DNA from 4 places in the Gordonia rubripertincta genome. Region 4 is predicted to be linked to each of the others. Evidence: predicted binding sites of a transcription regulator. Region 4 holds the regulator's gene; each other region holds the start of a gene.
What was found. The regulator LexA, encoded in region 4, represses DNA repair genes until DNA is damaged. The targets are predictions, from matches to a motif close to CGAACANNTGTTCG.

Region 1 (4,905 bases), 310 kb from region 4:
AGGCTGATCCTGCCCTGGCCGTCCGGTCGCTGTTCTTCCGAACCGGCGAAGAAGGTCCGCTGAAACGCACGGAGGTCAGGGTCGTTGCGTGACGCCTCGACGATCCTCGCCGCGATCGCATCGAACTCTTCGGTCCGGTACACCGACAAGCTGTGGTCTTGGCCTTTGGTGACCACTACCCCTCCTGCCAGTGCATCGCGGAACTTGGCGGGCAACGTGAGTCGCCCTTTGTCGTCCAATTTGGGCGTGTAGGTGCCGACGAATCGCACAGACATGTCGACACCTCCTGCCCCTGGGTTCCGCGCTCCGGATCGCCTCACCCAGTGCTGCCACAGTACCCCACTTTCCTCCACTTTCCACCCCAGAAGCCCACACGCCCTCCACCGTGCCGCAAATCCCCAGTTCAGACCCGTGAAACTTCTTACACTGCATGCGTGTCCCTTGCATGAACGCGTGAGGACTCGTCCACAATCGTGTGACAAACGCGTTTCCTGAGGCTTCAGAGGTCTGTGCGACCAGCAGTTCTCCGCACGTGGGGCAAAGTGGGGACCCGGGTGGGGGGATGTGGGGAACGCAGGTGGGGGAAGGTGGGGACCCCGGGTGGGGGACGGTGGGGAACGCGAATTCGACAGGCCGGGAGCGCGCTCATCCGCCCAGACAAAAGAGCCGCGCACCCCATGGGGTGCGCGGCTCTCCGAAGAGTCGTGGCCTTCAGGCCGGCGGGATGTCTACTCCTGCTCGAATCGACGGTTGAATCGTTCTTCCATCCGCTCCGACAGTTTGCGCTTGGAGCCGGACGGCCCGGACTGCTTCTTGCCTCCAGCGCGCGGCGCGGACGTCGCGGAGTCGGCGAGATCGTCACCCCAGAGGGCGAAGAGGCCGGCACCGAACATCACCAGGAAGCCGAGGAGGCTGACGATCGGGAAGCCCCCGATGTCGATCTTGACGATGAGACCGCCGACGAGCATCACGAGGCCGACGACGAAGACTGCCACCGCCTGTAGGCGACGACGGCCACTCGACTTACCCAGCCGACGACGCTTGACACTGGACGCAAACTTGGGGTCTTCCGCGTACAGAGCGCTCTCGATCTGTTCGAGCATGCGTTGCTCGTGCTCCGAAAGTGGCACCGACCCTCCTTCTCCCTGATCCGCGACGCCGACGACGGTCAACCGCGACCGGTGAGGCGTCTGCGCCTTATTCCCCCATGATACGAGGTGAAATCAGCCGCGACCACCATTACTCGCTGTTGTGGTCCCGGATGCACATACCGGAACGACAACGGAACGCCGAAAGTGTGTCCGGCCTCACGCAGTTCGCCCGATTTGGAGGTCCCCTGTCCCGAACTTGCCTTGCTCATGAGCGATGACCAAGGTTTCGACCTTCCGGAGGAAGTCGAGGACGAGGAGCCGCATGCCGGCAACACTGTCGGGGTCGAGTGTTCGGATGATCCCCGACTCGATTTTCATCCGGATGGACGACAGGGTGGCGAAGCGCGCAGCCAACGGGGCGAGGTCGGGAGCGACCACACCGATACGAGTCCAGGCGTTCGACGTCTTGCGGCGGGCGGGGCCGACCGGCTCGCTGATGGCGATCGCGGCGCCGGCCGCGCGGAGTGCGACGAGATAGAACTGCCGGAACCGCTCGGCGTCGTCGGAGACGCCGTCGGCGTTGTCGAGAAGGAGATGGGCACGCTGGAGGAGATCGCGCGCACGTCCGACCATCACCGGGTCGACGGGGGCGGACCGGCGGGATGTGGGCCGTCCGGGCATGGCATCCTCCTCACTCGCTGACGACGGTGTCCGGTGGCAGACGCTTCCCTCGTCCGCCACCGGACCGTCATGTCGTCGGGATGAACGCGAACAGCTTGCGGAGGCACATTCATCGAACACCCGTTCGACACGTTCAATATAGCTAGCGTCGCGCGTCTCTTCAAGGCGTGATTCGCGCTCGCAACCTTCTTCAACACCGAGTCCCGCGACCCGATTCCGCGGAGTCCGCCGTACCGAGAGGACAGTCACACCAGATGGTCGGAGAGCGCATGACCGGGGCGGTGCGGGCCCGCTCGGTGAGCCCGGAGGCGATCCGACGTTGACGATCCGTCTGGTGAACCTCAGTGGTCAGGACTCCCGAGTGTGGCTGGAGCCCGCTCTCGACGTCTATGTGACCGCGATGGGATATCCCCGCGGGACCGAGGTGCACCGAGCGTCGCTGTGGCGCGAACACATCGCGCGGCCGGGCTGGCGTGCAATCGGCGCGATCGCCACCCTGTCTCCGCACGAGGCGCAGTCGATGCCGACGTCCCGTCGCCGGGTCGGACCGCCGGTGGGTACGGGCCCCGGTGACGTCCTGGTCGGCATCGCCTACGGCTACACCGGCGCGACCGGGCAGTGGTGGAATCAGCAGCTCCGACTCGGGCTGCGGCAGACGGGACGCTCCCCCGCCGACATCGAGATGATCGCCCGGGACTACTTCGAGCTGACCGAGCTCCACGTCCACCCCACCGCACAGGGGCGCGGCATCGGACAGTTGCTGCTGGCGCGGCTGCTCGCCGAGCGCCCCGAACGCCATGTGCTGCTGTCCACGCCGGAGATCCCCGCCGAGCAGAACCGGGCGTGGTCGCTGTACCGGCGGATGGGTTTCTCGGATGTGCTCCGGCATTTCACCTTCACCGGCGACCCCCGTCCGTTCGCGTTTCTCGGCCGTCCGCTGCCGCTGAAGCTGCAGCCACCCCCCGTGCCGCCACAATCTGGAAGATAGAGGGCGTGGCACAGACAAAGACGACACCGCACAGCACGGAACACTCATGAGTGGGCACGGGGAGCGGCGCGACGCGGTGGTCGTCGGCGGCGGCCACAACGGCCTGATCGCCGCGGCCTACCTCGCGCAGGCCGGACGCGACGTCGAGGTCTTCGAACGCGACGACATCCCCGGCGGGGCGGTGTCGACCGTCGAACGTTTCCCCGGGCACCGCATCGATCGCGGTTCCTCGGCGCACCTGATGATCCGGCACTCCCCCGTTCTCGACGACCTCGACCTCGCCTCACACGGACTCCGCTACGTCGACTGCGACCCCTGGGCCTTCGTGCCGGCGACCGACACGGCACCGGCGATCGTCTTCCGCACCGACCTCGAAGCGACCTGCACCTCCATCGAACGGGCATGTGGCGCAAAGGATGCCGCGGCGTACCGACGGTTCGTCGAGACCTGGACGCCACGGGCGCAGGCCGTCATGGACGCCTTCTACCGGCCGGCGTCGATGCGACAGTTCGGACGGGCGTTCGGAGGTCTGGGGTCGACGGCCACCACCGAACGCACCGGCCCGATCGGACGTCGCAGCGGCGCGATGATGAACCTCACCGCCGAGCTCATGACGTCCGGCGACTCGCTCCTCGACCGATACTTCGACTCCGAACAGCTCAAGGCCGGACTCGCCTGGTTCGGCGCGCAGTCGGGACCGCCGATGAGCGCACCCGGCACCGCGCCGATGGTCGGGTTCGCCGCTCTCATGCATCTCATCCCGCCCGGCCGCGCGATCGGCGGCAGCGGTGCGCTGACCGATACGCTCGTCCACCGCATCGGCGCCGACGGTGGCCGGATCGTGTGCGGGGACCCGGCCGTCTCGATCACCCGGTGCGGTGACCACTGGCGGGTGCAGACCCAATCCGGTGAGCGTCGGTGCACGCCCACGGTGATCAACGCCTGCCATATCCTGGCGACCCTGGATCTGTTGGCGGCGGGCGGTTTCGACGCCGGGACCATCGACCGCTGGCGGCGCGACATCGTCGTCGGCAGCGGGATCGGGATGGCGGTGCGCCTCGGCACGACCGCACTGCCCGCCTACCGCGGCCTCCCCGACGACCTGCCCGCCCACGGCGTCCACTCTGCCCTCGGTCTGCTGGTCACCGACCGTGCACACCTGGTCCGCGCGCACGCCGCCGCGGCGGTGGGTTCACTGCCTCCGCGGCCCGCCGTCGTGGCGATGAGCTTCTCGGCGATCGACCCCGGCCTCGCCCCGGAGGGCAGGCACGCGATCAACCTGTGGGCGCAGTGGCATCCGTACCGGCTCGCAAGCGACGCCGGGGGCGACTGGTCGACGCTGGGTGCGCAGGCGGCCGCGGCGGTCTGCGACGAGGTCGACCGTCACGCACCGGGTTTCGCGGAGTCCATCGCCCACCGGTACATCCAGACCCCCGAGGATCTCGAGTCCGAACTGGGCCTGATCGGCGGCAACATCATGCATGTCGAGATGTCGATCGACCAGATGTTCATGTGGCGACCGACCCCGGACCTGGCCGGTCATCGCGTCCCCGGCGCCGACGGGCTGTTCCTGGCCGGGGCGTCGACACATCCGGGCGGCGGGGTGACGGGCGCGAGCGGTTACATCGCCGGCCACGCGGCACTACGTCGGAGACGTTTGTTCGGCTGAGCGTCGGAGACGTTTGTTCGGCTGAGCGTCGGAGACGTTTGTTCGGCTGAGCATCGGAGACGTTTGTTCGGCTGAGCGTCGGAGACGTTTGTTCGGCTGAGCGTCGGAGACGCTCGTTCCGCTGAGCGTCTGGCACGATGAGCAGCGTGCGATTGTCGAATCCCGAGCAGGGTGCACCGAAGTCCTCCCGCGGTCAGTCCCGACACCGCCGGCTGATGCCGGTGGCGGTGTCGGTCGTGGCTCTTCTCCTGTCGCCGCTGATGGCCGGATGTCTGGAACGTTCGACGACGGTGGGCGATCGGTATTCGGGCAGTGTCATAGTCGCGACGTCCCCGGACAATCCCCGCGGCGCCCCGCAGCTGGATCTCCCCGAGTCGATGATGGGGCAGGTCTCGGTGGCCGAGTACAAGGAGACGCCCGAGGAGGAGTCGGCTTCCCCGTCGGAGTCAGCCGATGGTGGGGACGGCAAGGGCGGC
Region 2 (4,905 bases), 1.9 Mb from region 4:
ACGACTCCTCGGAACTCGGTGTGCTGCAACACGGATTCAACGTGATGGTGCAGGGACTCGCCGAACGCGACCGCATGCGCGAGATCTTCGCCCGGCACGTCGGCGACACGGTCGCCGAACTCGCCATCAACGACGGCGTCGGCATGCACGGCACCAACACCGAGGTCGGTGTCCTCTTCGTCGACATCGTCGGCTCGACGCGGCTGTCTCAGAATCGCAGCCCCGACGACGTCGCCGAACTGCTCAACGCGTTCTTCAGCATCGTCTTCGACGTGGTCGACCAGCACTCCGGCTTCGTCAACAAATTCGAGGGCGACGCCGCGCTCGCCGTCTTCGGGGCACCCGTCGAACTCGACGACCCGGCCGGACATGCGCTCGCCGCCGCCCGCGACCTCGCCGACCGCCTCGCCAAGAGCCTCGACATCCGATGGGGGATCGGCGTCTCCTACGGTGAGGTGTTCGCCGGCAACATCGGCGCCGAACGACGCTACGAATACACCGTCATCGGCGACCCGGTCAACGAATGCGCCCGCCTGTCCGACATGGCCAAGACCGGCCGCATCCCCGCCCTCGCCAGCGGTGCCGCCATCGACGCGGCCGCCGAGGAAGCCGACGAATGGGAACTCCTCGGCAGCCGCATCATGCGTGGCCGCACCCAGCCCACCGAGTTCTACGCCCCCACCGAACTCGTCGAACGGCTCGCATCGTCGCGCAACCTGATCGCCGAGTTGCTGCGTCCGGCCCGGCGCATCGTCGGCGCCGGCCCGCTCCGGCTCATGACGTTCTTCGGCGGCTGAGACCAGGTCGCCGAGGCCGCGTGCTCGAGACGAATCGTTGACGCCGTTCGGGGCCGTCAATAGCGTGGACCGCAGGGTCTCGGCGACGACGCCGGGCCACACACCATCTCAGGGGGCTGCGAATGAACGGTTGGACGTCAGCGAACATTCCGGATCAGACAGGTCGCACCGTCGTGGTCACCGGCGCCAACAGCGGACTCGGCGCGGAGACGGCGAAAGCGCTGGTCGGCGCCGGGGCCTCGGTCATCCTGGCGTGTCGCAACACCGCCAAGGCCGATGCCGTGGCGTCGAAGCTGGGACCCAACGCGACCGTTGCCCAGCTCGATCTGGCGGACCTGTCGTCCGTCCGTGCGTTTGCGTCGAGCTTCACCGGCGCCGACGTCCTGATCAACAATGCGGGTCTCATGGCCGTGCCGCTCCGACGCACCGCCGACGGCTTCGAGATGCAGATCGGCACAAACCATCTGGGCCACTTCGCGCTCACCGCGCTGCTGCTGCCGAAGATCACCGACCGCGTCGTCACCGTGTCGTCGGGCGTGCACCAGATCGGCAACATCCAGCTCGACGACCTCAACTGGGAGAAGCGTCGTTACCGTCGCTGGCAGGCCTACGGTGATTCCAAGATGGCCAACCTCATGTTCGGACTCGAACTCGCCAAGCGGTTGGCGGAGGCCGGCTCGTCGAAGCAGTCGTTCATCGCCCACCCCGGTTATGCCGCAACGGAATTGCAGGGCCGGAGCGAGAACTTCATGGATGTCCTGGCGAAGCTGTCGAACAAGCTGCCCATCGCGCAGCCGGCCGCCGACGGAGCCCTGCCGCAGCTGTACGCCGCGACAATGTCGGGCCTGCCGTCGGGTACGTACTACGGACCGACCAAGTTCTTCGGGCTGCACGGCGCACCCGGACGGAACAAGTACAAGAAAGCCGCCGATGACGCGGAGTTCCGTGCGGCGCTGTGGGCGGAGTCGGAGAAGCTGACCGGGGAGAAGTTCGACGTGGCGGCAAGCTGACCGCCTGCTGACAGAAAGTGCGGGATGAGTGCCGGAAAACGGCTCTCATCCCGCACTTTGTGTCTGGGGGTTCGCGGTGACTACTCGACCGAGAAGGCGATGCTGTTCGACGCGCCGGAGACCAGGTCGGTGACGCGGATGGTGAAGTTGCCGCCGCCCTTGAAGAAGTAGGACTTCACCGCGGTGCAGTCCTGCGTCTTGTACAGCGCGGCTTCCTTGGGCACCTTGGGTCCGGCGAGGCGGACCTCCATGCGGCACTCGTTGCCGTCGACGATGGGGCCGGCGTCGATGATGGAGTTCCAGCGCACGCCGAGACGCGAGTTCTTCGGGAAGGTGCCCGGGGTGATCTCGCGAGCGCCCTTCGGGTTGTAGACCCAGACGTTGATGGACTTCACGCCGTTGCGCGCGTCGGGGCGGCCGAGCTTGCCGTAGTGGGTGACCTTGTCGCCCGACGAGCCGAACGCCGAGCTTCCGGAGTCCAGGCTGCCGCTGGCGCTACCGAACAGATCGCCGATCGGGTCGGCGGTCGCCGGAGCGATCGGGATCAGCATGGCGGCAGCAGCCAGCAGGCCGGCGATACCGGTGCGCTTCATCGAGTTCCCCCTTGCAACGATTTATAACGGAATGATTAAAGCATCGACTCGAAACGCTTGCTGTGGGCCACTTCACAAACCAGCGCTCATGTGGCGACCGGAAGGGCGCCGGGCCACCACCGAGGCCGGCTGAGAACGGCCTGAGCTGCGCCGACGATCGGCGAGGTGCTGCTGAAAAATGTGAGGGACGCCTCGTTGGTGAAAAGGATTCGAATGGTGCGAATCGCTCACTCGGTCGTTCGCGCTCACCGTCGAGGGTCGGCGCGAAAAGACTCGGGGAGTGAATCATCGAACGTGCGTTCGATTCGAGTGTACGGTGGGATGCATGTCCATCGGCATCCAGGGATCGTTGTTCGCCGAGGCGGCCGCGGAGCCGGCCCTGTCGGACCTGTCGACCTCGGTGACGCGGCGTCCGCTCACCGACGGCGCGTGGGTAGATCTGTGCCCGGGCTGGATCAGCGGTCCGGATGAGTTGTTCGATCGGCTTCGACGCGATGTCCCGTGGCGGGCCGAGCGGCGGCAGATGTACGACCGCGTCGTCGACGTCCCGCGGCTGGTCTCGATCTACCAGAAGGACGATCCATTCCCGGATGGGTTGATCACCGAGATGCGCTCATCGTTGTCGCGGTATTACCGCGACGAGCTGCCCGAAGGGTTCGCGACCGCCGGGATCAGTCTGTACCGCGACGGCAACGACTCCGTCGCCTGGCACGGGGACCGTATCGGCCGAGCGTCGACACACGACACGATGGTCGCGATCATCTCCCTCGGCGCCCCGCGGCCGCTCATGCTGCGGCCGCGGGGCGGCGGGAAGTCGTTGAAGTTCACCCTGTCGTCCGGTGACCTGCTGGTCATGGGCGGCAGCTGCCAGCGCACCTGGGAACATGCGGTACCCAAGGTGCGCGGCGTCGGCGCCCGGATCAGCATCCAGATGCGGCCGCCGGGGGTGTGGTGACCGGCACTCGGGATGTCGACGTTGTGGACGCCGTATACCCACAACCTCGACGAAATCCCTAGCCGGCGTTGGAGATCGGCGTGATCGGCAACCGCAGCGCGGCCGGCGCATGGTCGGGCACCGTCGGTCGGGCCGGCGGTACCGGGGCGACCGGCTCGTAGGACGCCCCGAGTTCTGGGCGCGGGTCGGCCTCGCCGGCATTCGGCCACATGGCGAGAGCCCGTTCGGCCTGAGCGGTGATCGTCAGCGACGGGTTCACGCCCAGGTTCGCCGACACCGTCGAACCGTCGACGATGTGCAGCCCCGGATGGTTGAACACGCGGTGATACGGATCCACGACGCCGTCGGCGGCGGACCGCCCGATCGAGCAACCGCCCAGGAAGTGCGCGGTCATCGGGATGTTCAGCCAGTCGACGACGGAACCGCCGGCGTCGCCGTCGATCTCGTCGGCCATCTTGCGGACGGCTTCGTGGCCGACGGGGATCCAGGTCGGCGGGGGATCGCCGTCACCCTGCTTGCTGCGCAGCATCGGACCGAAACGACCACGGCGGGCGAACAGTTCGAGGGAGTTGTCGGCGGTCTGCATCACCAGGGCGATGATCGTGCGCTCCGACCAGCGTCGAACCGAGAGTCCACGCAAGGTGACCAGCGGGTGCCGGATCATCTCCACGATCGCCGCGAGCGGGCGCGGCAGGCGGCCGTCACCGTCGATGAGCATCGCCTGCAACAGCCCGATCAGGTTGCTGCCCTTGCCGTATCGCACCGGCTCGATGTGCGTGTGCTCGTTCGGATGGAACGACGACGTGATCGCCACACCCTCGGTGTAGTCGACCTTCAGGTCGGTGGCGGTCGCCGCCAGGACGGCCTCCGAGTTGGTGCGCACCACCTTGCCCAGACGCGACGAGAGGCCGGGCAGGTTGCCACTCTGCTGCATGTTCAGCAGCAACTTGTTGGTGCCGTACGTGCCGGCCGCGAACACCACGTGATCGGCGGTGAACGAACGGCGGCCTCGACGCGACCGGCGTCGACCGGTTCGATGCGATCCGACCGTGTACCCGCCGTCCGACAGCGGGCGGACGGTGTCGACGGTCGTCATCGGGATGACGGTCGCACCGGCCTGTTCGGCGAGATACAGATAGTTCTTGACCAGGGTGTTCTTCGCGCCGACCGGGCAGCCGGTCATGCACGCGCCGCAGTCCGTGCAGCCGGTGCGGGCGGGGCCGGCACCGCCGAAGAACGGGTCCTCGACGGTCTTGCCCGGCTCGCCGAAGAAGACGCCGACGGGGGTGTGGACGAAGGTGTCGCCGGCGCCCATGTCCTCGGCGACCTTGCGCATGACGCGGTCGGCGGGCGTGACCTTCGGGTAGGTGGTCACGCCGAGCATGCGGGATGCCTGGTCGTAGTAGGGGTCGAGTTCGGCGGCCCAGTCGGTGATCCGACCCCAGTGCGGGTCGTCGAAGAACGCGGGGAGAGGTCGGTAGAGCGTGTTCGCGTAGTTCAGCGAGCCGCCGCCGACGCCGGCACCGGCCATGACCAGCACGTCGCGCAGC
Region 3 (4,905 bases), 150 kb from region 4:
CCTGGTGTCGGAGACCGAGGTCGTCGGTGCGGCCAAGTCCGAGGCCGAACGCATCATCGACGCGGCTCACGCAGAGGCGGATCGCCTGCGCGGCGACTGCGACGTCTACGTGGACGAGAAGCTGGCCCAGTTCGAGGAGATCCTCACCGGCACACTGCGGTCGGTGAACCGTGGACGCCATCAGCTGCGTACCGGTGCGGGCATGCACGACTACGTCGAGTACCCCCGCAGCGTCGACGAGCCGGCACGCGATTCCCGCGGCGACAACTCGCGTTCGCGCGAGACGTCGACCCGGAACTCCTACGACCGCGACCAGGGATCCCCGCTGGCGGTGTGACCTGCCGGACAGCCGATCCGGCGCACACCGTGGCGTCGGTCGATGATTCGTGATCGCCAGCGTATGGTGCAGTTTGTGTCTGATCATGCTGTGACATCAGAAGCGTCGCACGGTCCCGGTTCGGCGCCGCGGCGCGACCCCTTCGTCCTCGACGTCCGGTCGCTGGGTCGGCGCCCGGGCACCATGTCCGAGGTGCACAAGACGGTGACGACCCCCGACAAGCTCGGGGTCGAGATGATCGGTATCCCGGCCGGCTCGGACGTCGACCTCGATCTCCGGCTCGAGTCGGTGAGCGAGGGAATCCTGGTGACCGGCACCGCGTGCGGTGAGACCGAGGGTCAGTGCTCGCGTTGCCTCGAACCGGTCGACGGCACGGTGACGGTGTTCCTCACCGAACTGTTCGCGTACCCCGACAGTGTGACCGAGCAGACCACCGAGGAAGACGACGTGCACCGCATCGTCGACGACCGGATCGACCTCGAGCAGTCGATCATCGACGCGGTCGCGCTGGAACTGCCGATGTCGCCGCTGTGTTCGGAGGACTGCCCGGGGTTGTGCCAGGTGTGCGGCATCCGGCTGGCGGTCGCCGAACCGGGTCATGCGCACGAACTGATCGACCCCCGCTGGGCCGGTCTCGCGAACAAGTTCTCGGAACTCTCCGACGGCGAGACGGCCGCCGAGCCCGACACACAGGAACGTCGTGACTGAGGCCACCCGCGAGGCCGGTCGGCGTGCCGCGCTGCTCGCCGCGCTCGACACCGACATCCCCGAAGACCTTCTGACGCTGGCACTCACGCACCGCTCATATGCCTACGAACACGGGGGTCTGCCGACCAACGAGCGCCTCGAGTTCCTCGGCGACTCCGTTCTCGGCGTGGTGATCACCGAGCGCCTGTACCTTCATTTCCCGGATCGTCCCGAGGGCGAACTCGCGAAGATCCGCGCGAGCGTGGTCAACATGCACGCGCTCGCCGACGTGGCCCGCGGCCTCGGCGACGAGGGCGGCCTGGGCAAGTACCTGTATCTCGGTCGCGGCGAGGAGATGACCGGCGGTCGAGACAAGGACTCGATCCTCGCCGACGGTCTCGAATCACTCTTCGGCGCCGTGTTTCTCAGCCACGGCCTGGAGACCTCGCAGCGGATCATCCTGCGTCTCTTCGACGAACGCATCGAGAAGGCCGGGCAGCTCGGCGCCGGCCTGGACTGGAAGACCTCGCTGCAGGAGCTGAGCTCCGAACGCGGCTACGGCCCACCGCAGTACCAGATCTCGTCCACCGGCCCGGACCACAACAAGGAGTTCACCGCGATCGCGATGATCGCGGGAGAGAACCTCGGCGAGGGTGTCGGCCGCACCAAGAAAGAGGCCGAGCAGCAGGCGGCGGCCCACGCGTGGAAGGCTCTCACCGAACGCGCCTCTGCGTCGTCCGAGCCCGCGTCCTGACGGCCCGAAACCTTCATGCCTGAACTACCCGAGGTCGAGACCGTCCGGATGGGTCTCGAGAAGCATCTGACCGGGCGGTTCCTGACCTCGGTCGAGGTGCTCCATCCCCGTGCCGCCCGCCGGCACGTCGGCGGCGAACCCGATCTGATCGGTCGCCTGGCGGGCAAACGCGTCACCGGGGTGCGCCGCCGCGGCAAGTACATGTGGATCGACGTCGCCGACGACACCGACCGTGCCGCGCTCGTCGTGCATCTCGGCATGAGCGGGCAGATGCTGATCGCCCGCGACGGCGCGCCCGACCACACCCACCTCCGCATCCGCGCGACGCTCGACGACGACAACGAGCTGCGTTTCGTCGACCAACGCACCTTCGGCGGCTGGCATCTCGACGACTACGCGGTCTCCGACGACGCCGCCGACATCCCGGTGTCGGTGGCGCACATCGCCCCCGACCCGTTCGACCCGGCCTTCGACGCGGCCGCCGTCGTGACCCGCATGCGCAGTAAGCACTCCGAGATCAAGCGGGTCCTGCTCGACCAGACGGTCATCTCCGGCGTCGGCAACATCTACGCCGACGAGGCGCTGTGGCGCGCTCGGCTGCACGGTGCGCGCATCGCCGAGACGATCTCGCGCAAGAAACTGCTCGAACTGATCGACGCGGCCACCGCGGTGATGACCGAGGCCGTCGAGGTCGGGGGCACGTCGTTCGACGCGCTGTACGTCAACGTCAACGGTCAGTCGGGCTACTTCGAGCGGTCGCTCAATGCCTACGGACGCGAAGGACAGCCGTGCCGTCGCTGCGGGGCCATCATGCGCCGGGAATCGTTCATGAACCGCAGTTCGTATTTCTGCCCGAAGTGTCAGAGGCCGCCGAGGCGGGGGATTGGCAAGGGTCGCTGAGGAACGAGTTCGGTGACTGCCTGAAGTGTCCCGCGGAACGCTTGAAGCGACTTGGCCAGCTGTTTTGTCGGTAGGCGACGCTAGGTTGTTCGTATATCCGTTCGAACAGCTGGGGGGCTTGGGGTGTCTGTTTCGGTGCTGCACGGTGAGAATGTGTCGTCGATGTTCGATGGCGCGGACCCGGCGTCTCTGTCAGATTCGGCATTGGAATGCAGAGTGCTGGGTCATGCCGCGCAGATCACCGCGCTCACGGCCGAGTTCTTGTCTCTGGTAGCGGAATTGGATGAGCGGGAGTCGTGGAAGGGGCCGGGTGTTCATTCGCTCGCACACTGGTTGTCGTGGAAGGCGGGCATTGCGCAGCGGACGGCTCATGAGCAGGTGCGGGTGGCCAAGGCGCTACGCGAGTTGCCGGTGATCCGGCAGGCGTTCGGTGAGGGCCGGTTGACGTATTCGAAGGTGCGGGCTCTAACTCGGGTGGCGACTCCGTTGCGGGACCAGGAGTTGGTGAATCTGGCGTTGTCGTGCACGGCGTCGCAGGTGGAGAGGGCGGTGCGGGCGATGCGTCAGATCGGCCGCGGACACAGTGACGACGGCGAACCGGTGCCGCCGGCGGAGTCGTGGGGTCGGTGGAAGTGGAATCTGGACGGTTCGTTGTCGGTGTCATTGACGCTGGCGCCCTTGGACGGTGCGCGTTTCCTCGCCGGGGCGGTGCGTGCGGAGTATGAACGCACGCGCACGGCTGCGGATGCGGACTTGCCAAGTGTTCCGCGGAACACTCCGAGTGAGTTGGAGACCGAGTCCGGCGAGCAGGATTCGGAGGTGAAGCCGGCGAATCGTCGGGATCTGTGGCGGAACGTGCCGTCGAATCTGGCGCCGGCGATGGTGGCCATGGCGGACATGGTGCACGAGGGGATCCCGATGCCCGATCTTGCGCCGGGTGCGGAGATCTTGATCCATGCCGGTGATGGGGTGGAGCACTCACATCTCGATGACGGACCGGCCCTCTCGGATGCCGAGTTGGAGGAGGCCCATTGTGGCGCTGCGGTCCGAGAGGTGTTGTCCACCAGAGTTCCTGGGAAGCCGGGGAAGTTGGCGTTGCTGGGATTGGGGCGTAAGAACCGAACCCCGAACAAGGCGCTGGTCAGGGCGTTGTTCCTGAGAGACCGGTGCTGTCAGATGCCCGGATGTGAACGCACACGACATCTGCACGCCCATCACGTGGTGTTCTGGTCGGCTGGCGGGGAGACCGAGTTGGACAATCTGATTTTGTTGTGCGGAAGCTGTCACCGTGCGTTGCATCGGGGTGAGTTCAGTATCACCGGTCATGACTCGCAACGGTTTTCGTTCTACATGCCAGGTGGTTCAGTGATCGAGGTGAGCCCATCGACACGCGCTCCAGGCCTGTGGCAGCCGGACGGGCGGATCGCGGCGGATGCGACGGTGCCCGTGGGTGGCGGCAAGCTCGACCTCGCGTATGCGACCGAGGTGATCTACGCGGTGTGGGAATGGAAGGAACGCAACGCAAGGAGGGAGTCGGCAGCGGCCTGACGACCCGTGGCGACCGGCTCGGGAATTCATTCCGATCCACGGCTCTTACTATGGTCTGCGGTGTCAGCGCCGCCCCGCAGCCTGAGAGGACTCATCCCAGCATGACGATCGAACAGAACACCGCCGCCCCGGCCGCGACCGGCGAGCCGGCGCACACCGACCTCTGGGTTGAGCGGACCGGCACCCGTCTGTACACCGGGCGCAGCTCGCGCGGTGCCGAGGTGCTGATCGGCTCCCAGGACGTCGACGGGGTCTTCACGCCGGGCGAACTGCTGAAGATCGCACTCGCGGCGTGCACCGGCATGTCTTCGGACCGTCCGCTGTCGCGTCGCCTCGGCGACGACTACGACGCGACCATCCTCGTCAGCGGAGATGCCGACCGCGAGAACGAGGTGTACCCGCGGATCGAAGAGATCCTCGAGGTCGACCTCTCCGAACTCGACCCCGAGGCCGCGCAGCGACTGCTCGTCGTTGTCGAGCGGGCCATCGACGCTGTGTGCACCGTCGGCCGCACCATCAAGGCGGGCGCCGAGGTCGACCTGAAGATCGTGACGGACTGACACCATGACCACCGACACGGTCCGGCTGTCGGCTTTCGTGCACGGTCACGTCCAGGGCGTGGGGTTCCGGTGGTGGACGCGGTCGCGGGCGCTGGAGCTCGGGCTGGTCGGTTACGCGT
Region 4 (4,905 bases):
CGAAGACGGTGAAGCGCACCTTGTATCGCACCTGGACCGACGACGGAATCGGGACCCTCGCCGCACAACGGACAGTCGACATCGCCGGTCAACGACTCACCCGCTACCCGACCATCGACGCGATCACCGACGAGGCCGGGCGGACCCGCGGGGTGGTCGTGATCGACGCCGCGTCGGAGCAGACCCGTGATCGATTGGCGGAGAGAGGGATCGTCGCACTGCTCGACCTCGCGATCCCACCCCTGCACCGACGCGTCGCCGGCTCGCTGGGGGCGGCGGGCCGACTCGCGTTGAGTCAGAGCCCCTACTCGGACCTCGATGCGTTGCTGGCCGACTGCACACGCCGTGCCATCCGCGATGTCGTCGCGGGCCTCGACGCCGCAACTCTGTCCGCGGTGCGTTCACCCGAGGCATTCAGCGCGCTTACGGAGAAGTTGCGGCCGCGGATCTCCGAAGCGGCGCCGGAATACTTCTCGCTCGCGGTCGAATCCTTTGGTTGGGTGGCGCCGGTACGCGCCGCGATCGACCGTCACGCCGGTTCGCTCGCGGCCGACGACGTCGCCGAACAGCTGGAAAATCTCGTCTTCGACGGATTCGTCGCCGCCACCGCCCGGCGACATCTGGAGAACGTGCCGCGTTATCTCGCGGCGGCCGAAGCCCGGCTGACGGCACTGCCGGCCTCCGCGGCCCGGGATCAGGCGGGAGTCGCCGTCGTCGACCGGGTGACCGAGCGGTGGGCGCAGAGACTGACTCAGGTTCCCGAGCACCGGAAGGCGGCCGTCAACGACGAGGCACAGTGGCTCGTCGAGGAGCTGCGGGTGGGATTGTTCGCCGAGCGGCTCGGCACCGCCTACCCGGTGTCGGAGAAGCGGGTTCTACGAACTCTTGACCGACTCGGCTGAGGCGGCTCGGAGGTCGTCGATCTCGCGCTGGAAGTCCTCGACCGAGTCGAACGAGCGGTACACCGACGCGAAACGCAGGTATGCGACCTCGTCGAGGTCGCGCAGCGGTTTGAGGATCGCGAGTCCGACCTCGTTGCTGGGGATCTCGGCCGACCCGCTGGCACGTACCGTGTCCTCGACCTGCTGGGCCAGCTGGGCCAGTGCGTCCTCGGCGACGTGGCGTCCCTGGCATGCGCGCCGGACTCCCCTCATCACCTTCTCGCGACTGAACGGTTCGGTCACGCCGTTGCGTTTGACCACCGCGAGCACAGCGCTCTCCACGGTCGAGAAGCGTCGCCCACACTCCACGCAGGAGCGGCGGCGCCGGATGGCCTGCCCCTCATCAGCGACACGCGAGTCGATGACCTTGGTGTCGTCGTTCTTGCAGAAGGGGCAGCGCATCGTATCCTCACGCAGGTCACGGGACACTCTGATGCAGCCGGGCCGCATGCCAGGCCGGTAGTCGGCCGGTCCCTGTGACATCGAGGATACCGCCCGCGCTCAGTGGTACCGGGGGGCGAGGAGCGGCTGGCCGACGCGCAGGCCGCTCGACGGGAGGTCGTTCAGCTGGATGATCTCGTCGACGACTGCCTCACGCGGCATCTCCGGAGCCACGCGCGACGCGATGGTGCTCAGCGAGTCGCCCGAGCGCACGTGCACGACCTCGGTGCCGACCGAGGACGGTGTGACCGTTGCGGCGTAGTTCTGCCCGACGACCGCGATGACCCACACGGCCAGCGCGAGTCCGACGCCGGCGAGGATGGCCGTCGCCGTGCGTCGCCGCCGCCGGATGACGGCCGAGGGTGCGGGCTGCGCGGGGCGCGACACCGGCACGACCGGTGCACGGCCGCGCATACCGACCGGCGAGGCGCACTGGGTGGAGGCGACCCGACGGACCCGGACCGCCGACTCCGGCACCGGACGGCCGTCGACGGGGCGGCGGCCATCGCCGCGGCGCATCGGGCGCGGACGTTCCAGGACGTCACCGCGGGCCGGATCGGTGGAGCGGACGGGGTCGATGAGAGTGGCGGTGCGCATGGTGCCCTCCGTGTTTCCGGTCGAACTCCGTCCGGGCGTCCGACTGCGTCGTCGGCGTTCGAACTGTTCGAGTGTCGATCACCTGTTCGATGAACTGATGTTCGATTTGTAGCACGGCACTCCGACAATTGTCTCGCGACACGTCGAACAAATGTTTGATGCGGCCGGCATTCTGGGCTAGGGTCGTCGGCAGACAAGCGATCTACCAGCACGTTCGGAAATCGAGAGGAAGCCCGATCATGAGCGATGACGGCGGTAAGCGCACCGGAGCGCGGGGCGCCGACGAGCCCGTCACCCCGGCAGACATGGCGGCGGCCGAGGCCTCGCTGACGCCGCGGCAGCGCGGAGTTCTCGAGGTGATCCGCAAATCCGTGCGCGAACGCGGTTACCCGCCCAGCATCCGCGAGATCGGCGACGAGGTGGGTCTCACCTCGACCTCCTCCGTCGCCCATCAGCTACGGACCCTCGAACGCAAGGGCCTGCTCAAGCGCGACGCGAATCGTCCGCGCGCGGTCAACATCGCGCCGAGTGAGCCGCCGACGCCCACCTCGCCGACCGGTGGTGCGCTACCCGAGCCCACCTTCGTGCCGGTCCTCGGCCGGATCGCCGCCGGCGGCCCGATCCTCGCGGAAGAAGCAGTCGAGGACGTGTTCCCGCTCCCCCGCGAGCTGGTCGGCGAGGGCTCGTTGTTCCTGCTGAAGGTCGTCGGCGAGTCGATGATCGACGCCGCGATCTGCGACGGCGACTGGGTGGTGGTCCGCCAGCAGAACGTGGCCGACAACGGTGACATCGTGGCCGCGATGATCGACGGCGAGGCCACGGTGAAGACCTTCAAGCGCCAGAAGGGTCATGTCTGGCTGATGCCGCACAACGAGCTGTTCGACCCGATCCCGGGCGACGAGGCCGTCATCCTCGGCAAGGTCGTCACCGTGATGCGGCGGATCTGACCTCTTCGTTCTCGAGAACCGCGGCGGCCGCCGCGCGAGCCGCAGCCGGATCGGCGGTGGCGAGCGCGGCTGCGGCCGCGTTTTCGCAGGTCGCGCGCGACACACCGGCGAGCCGGGCGCCGACCGCAGCGGCCGCCACCGGAGCACTCGACAACGAGGTCACCCCGAGCCCGACCAGTACACAGGCGAGGATCGGGTCCGCCGCGGCCTCGCCGCACACGCCGACCGGTTTCCCCTGATCCCGTCCGGCCCGCGCAACCGTCGCGATGAGATGCAGGACGGCCGGCTGCCACGGATCGGTCAGCGAAGCGAGATCGGCCGACATCCGGTCGGCGGCCATCGTGTACTGCGTGAGGTCGTTGGTGCCGATCGAGACGAAGTCGACCTCGGCCAGGATCGCGGGTGCGAGGATCGCGGCGGCGGGGACCTCGATCATCACCCCGGCGGTCAGCCCCCGTTCGCGCACCTGTGCGGCGAAAGCGGCCGCCTCGGACGGTGACGCGATCATCGGTGCCATGACCCAGGGGCTCGTCTCGGAGCCGTCGGCGGCGCGCGCGATCGCGTCGAGCTGGTGGGCGCGGATCTCGGGGTGCGCCAAGGCGATCCGGTCGCCCCGTACGCCCAGCGCCGGATTGGGCTCCTCGGGCTGGTTGACGAAGCGCAGCGGCTTGTCCGAGCCGGCGTCGAGGGTGCGGATGACGACCTTGCGGCCACCGAACGCGTCGAGCACCTCGCGGTAGATGTCCGCCTGCTCCTCCACCGACGGTTCGTCGGCCCGTTCGAGGAAGGCCAGTTCGGTGCGGAACAGTCCGACGCCCTCCACCGGATGGTCGGTGGCCGCGCGGGCCGACGACCCGTCGGCGACGTTGGCCAGGATCGCCACCTCCACGCCGTCGGCGGTGCGGCCCGGACCCGACCAGCCGGCGACCAGGGCCGCCTGACGCGTGTGCTCGTCGACACGGGCGCGGGCTGTGGCGTCGTCGGGTTCCACGACGATCTCACCGGTCGTTCCGTCCACGAGTATCACTGTGCCCGAACTGATCCCGGCGAGATCGGGGACCGCGACGACACACGGGATGCCGAGCTGCCGGGCGATGATCGCGGTGTGGCTGGTCGGCCCGCCCAAGCGGGTGACCAGTGCGATGGTGGTGGCGGGATCGAGACCCGCGGTGTCGGCGGGCGCGAGGTCGTCGGCGAGGAGGACCGAGGGCACGTCCGGCGTGGGCACGCCGGGTTCGGGCAGGCCCAACAGTTCGGCGAGGACGCGGTCGCGGACATCGTTGAGGTCGGTGACGCGCTCGGCCATGAGTCCACCGAGCTTGGTGAACACGGCGGCGAACTGTTCGGTGGCGGCGACAGCGGCCGACGGCGCCGAGGCCCCCTTGGCGATGAGTCCCGAGGCGGCACCGATCCACCCGCGGTCCTCGGCGAGCCCGGCGGTGGCGGCGAGTACCTCGGCGGCGACGCCGGTGTTCTGCGATGCACGTTCACGCAGGCGCGCGGCGACCGCCGCCGCGGCGGCGGTGAACCGTTCGGCCTCGTCGGCGCGGAGGTCTTCGGCGATCTCGATGCCTGCGCCCAGCGCCTCTGCGGAGTGGTCGGGTCGGCGGCCCGGCCAGAGTGCGGGCCCGAGAGCCACACCACCGACGACCGGCGTCCCCGTCAGAATCTGCGTCATGTGACCACGGTTACAAATTCTTCTTGACTTGTCAACACAAACAGGCGTAAACACAGTAACTACAACACGCAAAGCCACATGTTCCCACATTCGCCGGCCCGACCAGGGCCTCGGGAACAAGCCGCGGGAACGATCAGAACGGAGCCGGTGTGTACGCCGAGGAGAGACAGCAGGCCATCGCCGAGGAGGTTCGCGTCGCAGGGCGCGCCTCGGTCGCCGAGCTCGCCGCGAAATTCGACGTGACCAGTGAGACCGTCCGCCGCGACCTCGCGGTCCTCGAACGCGGCGGGCTCCTGCAGCG

Region 1: a site for LexA is predicted at 1,886-1,899, ahead of RVF83_RS21380 (SAV_6107 family HEPN domain-containing protein). Genes of this name have one in related genera too.
Region 2: a site for LexA is predicted at 2,690-2,703, ahead of RVF83_RS11155 (alpha-ketoglutarate-dependent dioxygenase AlkB). Genes of this name have one in related genera too.
Region 3: a site for LexA is predicted at 2,769-2,782, ahead of RVF83_RS20635 (HNH endonuclease signature motif containing protein). Genes of this name have one in related genera too.

What each region holds. Positions count from the first base shown of each region.
Region 1 covers NZ_CP136136.1:4,703,508-4,708,412, forward strand. Annotated here, with positions in the region: gene mraZ (division/cell wall cluster transcriptional repressor MraZ) at 1-275, opposite strand, end outside; gene RVF83_RS21375 (DUF3040 domain-containing protein) at 729-1,130, opposite strand; gene RVF83_RS21380 (SAV_6107 family HEPN domain-containing protein) at 1,308-1,772, opposite strand; gene RVF83_RS21385 (GNAT family N-acetyltransferase) at 2,092-2,760, shown strand; gene RVF83_RS21390 (phytoene desaturase family protein) at 2,807-4,429, shown strand; gene RVF83_RS21395 (LppM family (lipo)protein) at 4,567-4,905, shown strand, end outside.
Region 2 covers NZ_CP136136.1:2,454,585-2,459,489, forward strand. Annotated here, with positions in the region: gene RVF83_RS11140 (adenylate/guanylate cyclase domain-containing protein) at 1-797, shown strand, start outside; gene RVF83_RS11145 (oxidoreductase) at 920-1,807, shown strand; gene RVF83_RS11150 (hypothetical protein) at 1,888-2,400, opposite strand; gene RVF83_RS11155 (alpha-ketoglutarate-dependent dioxygenase AlkB) at 2,726-3,355, shown strand; gene RVF83_RS11160 (GMC oxidoreductase) at 3,414-4,905, opposite strand, start outside.
Region 3 covers NZ_CP136136.1:4,538,247-4,543,151, reverse strand. Annotated here, with positions in the region: gene RVF83_RS20655 (ATP synthase F0 subunit B) at 1-337, shown strand, start outside; gene RVF83_RS20650 (YceD family protein) at 380-1,045, shown strand; gene rnc (ribonuclease III) at 1,038-1,778, shown strand; gene mutM (bifunctional DNA-formamidopyrimidine glycosylase/DNA-(apurinic or apyrimidinic site) lyase) at 1,794-2,678, shown strand; gene RVF83_RS20635 (HNH endonuclease signature motif containing protein) at 2,841-4,226, shown strand; gene RVF83_RS20630 (OsmC family protein) at 4,328-4,786, shown strand; gene RVF83_RS20625 (acylphosphatase) at 4,791-4,905, shown strand, end outside.
Region 4 covers NZ_CP136136.1:4,390,459-4,395,363, forward strand. Annotated here, with positions in the region: gene hrpA (ATP-dependent RNA helicase HrpA) at 1-902, shown strand, start outside; gene nrdR (transcriptional regulator NrdR) at 876-1,343, opposite strand; gene RVF83_RS19925 (LysM peptidoglycan-binding domain-containing protein) at 1,443-1,979, opposite strand; gene lexA (transcriptional repressor LexA) at 2,219-2,926, shown strand; gene RVF83_RS19935 (phosphoenolpyruvate--protein phosphotransferase) at 2,904-4,604, opposite strand; gene RVF83_RS19940 (DeoR/GlpR family DNA-binding transcription regulator) at 4,754-4,905, shown strand, end outside.